Regions from separate parts of the Luteibacter sp. GL_149 genome, predicted to be linked through region 2. Evidence: predicted binding sites of a transcription regulator. Region 2 holds the regulator's gene; the other holds the start of a gene.
The links. Region 2 encodes FliA, which starts transcription of late flagellar genes. Its sites were predicted from a motif close to TAAAGTTTNNCNNNCNNNGGCCGATAA; they were not measured.
Positions count from the first base shown of each region.

Region 1 (3,206 bases), 790 kb from region 2:
GCAAGTCGCCCGAATGGATGTCCGACGATGTCGAAGTTCGCCTGCGCGTCGTGGACCACGACCTGCGCACGCTGGACGAATTCGACGATCAGCTGACCAACAAGCTCCAGTTCCTGCTCGACGCCTCGCTCGGCTTCATCAATACGGATCAGAACCATGTGATGAAGGTGCTGACGGTCGCTTCGGTCGCGACCATTCCGCCGATCATCCTGGCCGGCGTATGGGGCATGAACTTCAAGCACATGCCCGAACTGGACTGGTACTGGAGCTACCCGCTGGCACTCGCCGCGATCGCGATCAGCACGATCCTGCCCGTGCTGTTCTTCAAGTGGCGCGGCTGGCTATCGGGCGACTGACTGTATGAGCCCTCCCCTCTCTTTCCTGATGGGCCCCGTCAGCGGCCAGATACGTCGCTGGGTACTCAGCGCATTTCCCCGCGATCCGGCCAGCGGTATCGATTACGACCACCCGGTGGGCGATGCCGGCCTGTTCGGCCCCAACAGCGTCACCTGGAAAATCAACGCCGATTTTCCCGGCATGCTTTCCGGCGGCCTGTGCGCACTGATGCTGCAGACCCTGCATCCGCAAGCACTGGCGGGCGTATGGGACCACTCGAACTTTCGCGAAGACCTGGTCGGCCGCCTGCGCCGCACGACGGCTTTCGTCGGTGGAACCACCTACGCCCCGACCGCCGACGCGCATGCGCTGATCGACCGCGTGCGCCGCATTCATGGCCAGGTGCGTGGTGTCACCGAAGCCGGCGTTCCCTACTCCGCCGACGACCCCGACCTGCTGACCTGGGTGCACGTCACCGAGATGAGCAGCTTCCTCACCGGCTACCGCCGATACTGCCGCGCGGACCTCCCACCCGGCGCGGCGGATGCCTACTACGACGAAACGCGCCGGGTCGCGGAAGCGCTGGGAGCGCGTGACGTACCGGCATCCGAACGCGAAGTGGAGGCGTACTTTGCCGCCATGCTCCCTCGCCTGGTCTATGGCGAGCGCTCGCGCGTCGTCCTCGACGTGCTGTCGCGCATCCTGCTTCCGGTCCCCATGGCCGGGCTGTCCCGCGAACTGTTCCTCGGCGCCGGCGCGGCCCTGCTTCCGGCCTGGGCCGAGGACGCCCTTCAACGCACCGCCTCGCAGCGTCGCGGCGCCCGCCTGGCCGCACATACGTTGAAAGGCATGTCGCCGCTTTTCCGCCGCGCACTGAAGGACGGCGTCGCATCGCGGTCCTGCCGGCGCGTGGGCGTCACCCCCGAACTGCTGACCCGCTGGTAGGGACCCCCTCCTGCCGAAAATCCGCCTCGATCCGGATGGCATGGCGCCATCAGGCAAGGAACTACGTCACAAATTGGCACATCGACTTGCATTTCGACTAAAGTAAGGGGCTGCGTTGCCGCTAAAGGACTAAGGAGAGATGTCCTCAGGCGCGACAGTACGTGGTTGAACACGGGGCGTTGAGCGCATCTACTCGGGGGAGGAAGCCGTCGGTGCCATCAGGAAACAACCCAGCGAAGAACCTTCCCGAGGCCGATGCCTCGCGTCGGGCCGTGCCGGCATGAGAGGCACATGGCCCTTCGCTTCCGACGCCCTGCCCGAATCGCGGCTGCTCGCCTCCGTGGCCGAGTTCACGCATCACCGTGATATCGACGCCCTGGATCACAGCCTGGTCCTCTCGCTGGCCGAGCTGGTCACGGTCGGGTCGGTCGCTCTGTGCAAACGCGGCGACGATCCCCACCATCCGATCGAATCGTTGGTGGTGTGCACCCGGAACGACGAAGACACACTGGTCGTGAATGCGGTCGGCACGCACCAGGACGCCGTACTCGCCGAAAGCCTGATCCGCAGCATGGATACGCTCCAGGCCATCAGCGAAATTACGCCCGACGGCGTATCGCGCCTGATCGTTCCCGTACAGCGGGACCACGTCGCCATCGGCGCGCTGATGCTCGAATCGGGCGAACCGCTGGACGCCATCCGTCCCCTGATCGACGGCTTCTCGCGGATTTACGGCAACTACATCGCCCTGCTCAACGAGAGCGAGCGCGACAAGCTCACCGGCCTGTACAACCGTCGCAGTTTCGAACAGCGCCTGCGCCGGCTGCTGAAATCGCATGCCGAACGCGCGCTCAGGCAAGACAACGAGCGGCGCACGGCCGTCGACGATTCGCGGATATGGCTCGCCATCCTCGACATCGACCACTTCAAGCGCATCAACGACACCTACGGCCATGTCTACGGCGACGAAGTGATCCTGATGCTCGCCCAGCGGATGCGTGCGTCCTTCCGCCAGTCCGATATCCTGTTTCGCTTCGGCGGCGAAGAATTCGTCATGCTGATCACCGCTGTCGACGAGGCATCGGTAAACGCGACGCTCGATCGCTTCCGCCAGCACATAGCCGATCACAACTTCCCTCAGGTCGGCAACGTCACCGTCAGCATCGGATACGCCCTTATCGGCGAACACGACTATCCGGAAATCGTGCTCGACCGTGCCGACAAGGCGCTGTACTTCGCGAAGCAGAACGGCCGCAACAGCGTGTATGGCTACGAAGCGCTGACCGAACGCGGCGAACTGGCGACGCCGATGCCCGCGGGAAGCATCGACCTGTTCTGAAGCGACGCCCTTACAGGCGTCGGCCCGTCACAACGGCGCCGAATCGTCGTGCAACATGGCGCGGCGCACGATCTTGATCGGCGCGAAACCCTGCCGCATGAAATCGTCGTGGAACCGATGCACGTCGAACTTCGCCCCCTGCTTTGCCTGTAGATCGGCGCGCAGCTTGAGGATCTCGAGCTTGCCGAGCGTGTAATAGAGATAAGTCGGATCGGACGTGCCACGCTTGGTTTCGATCAGGCCAACGCCGCGAGACTGATAGCCTTCCTTCACGAAAAAGTCGACCGCCTGATCGAACGTCATCTGACCACTATGCATCTTGATGCCGACGATGAAGCGCGCGTTGCGCAGCAACGCATCCTGTAACTGACCCAGTTTCAGCAGTTTCTGCTGGCGCGGATCGTTCGGATACAACGCCTGTGCAAAGCCTTCGTCCAGCATCATCTGCTCGCAATAGTGCGCCCAGCCCTCGGCGTTGCTGTTCGCACCCACGAGCTTGCGCACACGATCGTCCACCTGGTGCATCCAAAGGAACTGGATGTAGTGGCCGGGATAGGCTTCGTGCACGGCAACGCTGCTGATCACC
Region 1 is NZ_CM174395.1:2,691,363-2,694,568, forward strand. Features, by position in the region: gene AC3IR3_RS11830 (CorA family divalent cation transporter) at 1-356, shown strand, start outside; gene AC3IR3_RS11835 (oxygenase MpaB family protein) at 361-1,281, shown strand; gene AC3IR3_RS11840 (GGDEF domain-containing protein) at 1,562-2,620, shown strand; gene AC3IR3_RS11845 (DUF885 domain-containing protein) at 2,648-3,206, opposite strand, start outside.
Region 1: the regulator FliA is predicted to act here: its motif matches at 1,380-1,406, upstream of AC3IR3_RS11840 (GGDEF domain-containing protein).

Region 2 (3,206 bases):
GACGTCACACCGTACTGGTCGACACCGCCGGTATGGCGGGGACGGACCCGAAGCTGCAGCAACAGTTCGAAACGCTGCGCGCGTCGTCCGACGTGCGCGTGTGCCTGGTACTGGCGGCGAACGCCCAGTCCCAGTCGCTGGACAGTGCCATTCGCGCCTATGCACCCATTGCTCCACAGACAGCCATCCTGACCAAGCTCGACGAAGCCCCGCTATTAGGTGGTGCATTGTCGGCGCTGATCCGGCATGGTCTGTCGCTCGACTACACCACGGACGGTCAGCGCGTACCCGAGGACATCGCCGTAGCCGACTCGCGCAAGCTGGTCTGCCACGCGGCGCAACTCCTCAAGAATCGTAACGACGAACCCGACGCCGCCGTGCTAGCCGATCGTTTTGGCTTCCCGGTTCCGGCGACGACGGTCTGACCCCGGAGTCCATCGAAGTGAACCAGGCATCTGGACTCGAATCCCTAATGGCGGTAGCGAGCCCTTTCATGACCACACCCGTGACCACTAGCCAGGCAGCCGGTATCAACTGGCTCGCCGAGCGCAAACCATGCCGCAGCATCGCCGTCGCGGGTGGCAAGGGTGGCGTGGGTAAGACAACCGTCGCCGTCAACCTGGCGATGGCCCTGTCCATGGGCGGTCGCGATGTCGTATTGCTCGATGCCGACCTCGGTATGGCCAATATCGACGTATTGCTTGGCCTGCAGCCGACCCGCCACCTCGGGCATATGCTCGATGGGGCGTGCACGATCGAGGAACTGATACTCCAGGCGCCGCATGGTCTGAAGGTCATTCCCGCCACGTCCGGCGCGCGCCGCATGGCGCAGTTGCCAAACATCGAACACGCCGCGGTCATCCGCGCGTTCGACGAATATGCCGTTCCCCCCGAGTTCCTGATCGTCGATACCGCCGCGGGCATCTCCGACAGCGTGTCGATGTTCGCCGCGGCCTCCGATGAGGTGGTGGTCGTCGTCTGCGACGAGCCGGCGTCGCTTACCGATGCTTACGCCTTGATCAAGGTCCTGAGCCGCGAGTTCGGCGTGGGCCGTTTCCGGGTCGTGGCCAACATGGTCCGCCACGCCCAGGAGGGGCGGCAGCTATTCGAGAAGTTGTCGCGCGTTACCGGCCGTTTCCTCGACGTTTCGTTGGATTTCATGGGTATGGTCCCGCACGACGAGTATCTGCGCCAGGCGATTCGTCGCCAGGCCGCGGTCGTCGAAGCGTGGCCGAGCAGTCGATCGGCGGTCGGATTCAAGAATCTGGCACGTGCGGTCGATACATGGGGTGAACCCGAACCCCGGGCACAGGGTCGGATCGGCTTTTTCGCCGATCGGGCCTCCATGGGGGGAGGGCTGCCGTTGTGAGCGTTGCGACCGAATACCTGGAAGTCACGCGAATCCCGGCGGATCAACTGGTGCGTATCCACGCGCCGCTGGTCCGGCGTATCGCCTATCACCTGATGGGCCGTCTGCCGGCAAGCGTCGACGTGGGCGACCTCATTCAGGCCGGCATGATCGGACTGCTTGAGGCCGCGCGAAATTATTCGCCGACTCGCGCGGCCAGCTTCGAGACCTATGCGGGTATCCGCATCCGGGGCGCGATGCTGGACGAACTGCGCAAGACGGACTGGACGCCGCGCTCCGTGCATCGAAAGTTGCGCGAAGTCGCGGAGGTAACACGACAGATCGAAAATGAAACGGGTGGCGATGCCGAAGACGCAGAGGTAATGAAGCGTCTCGGAATCGACGCTCTCGAGTACAACCAGATTCTGGCCGACGCGGCAAGCGCGCGACTGCTGAGCCTTTCCGCCCCCGAGGGCGACGAAGGCGCGGCGATCGACGTGGCCGACCCGGACGCCCAGGGTCCGGAAGGATTGTTCGAGGAAGCGGGCATGCGCGAAGCGCTGGTCGCGGCGATCGACGGTCTGCCCGAACGCGAGAAGCTGGTGATGTCGCTGTACTACGAGGAAGAACTGAATCTCAAGGAAGTAGGCGCGGTCCTGGGAGTCAGTGAATCGCGGGTATGCCAGATCCATGGGCAGGCCCTGATCCGGCTTCGTGCGCGTATGACGGGATGGAACGCAAGAACGTGATGGCGCCGCTTCGTCGGCGACGTCGGAATCAACAGTAAACGCGCGGTCAAGGCGGAGTAGCGTTTTGGACAAGAACATGAAGATCCTCGTGGTGGACGATTTTTCCACCATGCGACGTATCGTCAGGAACCTCCTGGTCGAGCTCGGTTTCACCAACGGGCTCATCCATGAAGCCGAAGACGGCACCGCGGCGCTCGTGTCGCTGCGTGCGCAGGCGTTCGACCTGGTCGTCACCGACTGGAACATGCCGAACATGACCGGCATCGATCTGCTTCGCGCCATTCGCGCGGACGCCAAGCTGAAGTCGATCCCCGTGCTGATGGTTACCGCGGAGAACAACCGCGACCAGATCATCGCGGCGGCTCAGAGCGGCGTGAACGGATACGTGGTGAAGCCTTTCACGGCCGTCACGCTCAAAGAAAAACTCGACAAGATTTTCGAACGCCTCGCGGCGGCCGGCTAAGGGACATCATGAACATCTCGCTTAACGCCGACCACGAAGTCGTCCCCGAACTGCGTGAGCTTCTCGACGCCGACGACCGTGCCGCCTTCGAGAAGGCACTCGATCGTCTGCTGCGCAGCCGCGAGCAGCACCTGTTCCACGCGCTTGGTTGCCTTGCGCGCGATCTGCACGATTCCGTGCGCCGTCTTGCCGCCGATGTCTCCGGCGATGGTGTGCCGGGCAGCATGGGCGACGCACGCAAGCATCTTCGCGATGTGCTGGAAATGAGCGCGCAGGCCGCCCACAGCACGCTCGATTTCAGCGAAAAGCTGCGTCCTCAGGCACAGGCGCTTGCCACGCAGGCGGACGAGCTGCTCGTGCTGGAAACCTCCGATCCCGCGTTCGGCATCAATGCCACGGCGCTCGCCGTGCGTGTCGGCGACTTCGCGCAGAACTGCGATATCGGCCTTGGAGAACTGGTCGAAGCCCAGTCGTGGCAGGACATCTCGGGTCAGCGCGTTGCCCAGGTGGAGCAGTTCATGGGCAAGGTCGAATCGTCGCTGCTGGAACTGGTTCGCCTGACCGGCTCGCTGGCCGGCAGCAACGCGCCGCCTGTGGCGGACAAGGTCAGCCAGGACGAAGTGGATCGTCTCCTCAGCGAATTCGG
Region 2 is NZ_CM174395.1:3,484,861-3,488,066, reverse strand. Features, by position in the region: gene flhF (flagellar biosynthesis GTPase FlhF) at 1-425, shown strand, start outside; gene AC3IR3_RS15340 (MinD/ParA family ATP-binding protein) at 494-1,369, shown strand; gene AC3IR3_RS15335 (RNA polymerase sigma factor FliA) at 1,366-2,097, shown strand; gene cheY (chemotaxis response regulator CheY) at 2,162-2,560, shown strand; gene AC3IR3_RS15325 (protein phosphatase CheZ) at 2,569-3,206, shown strand, end outside.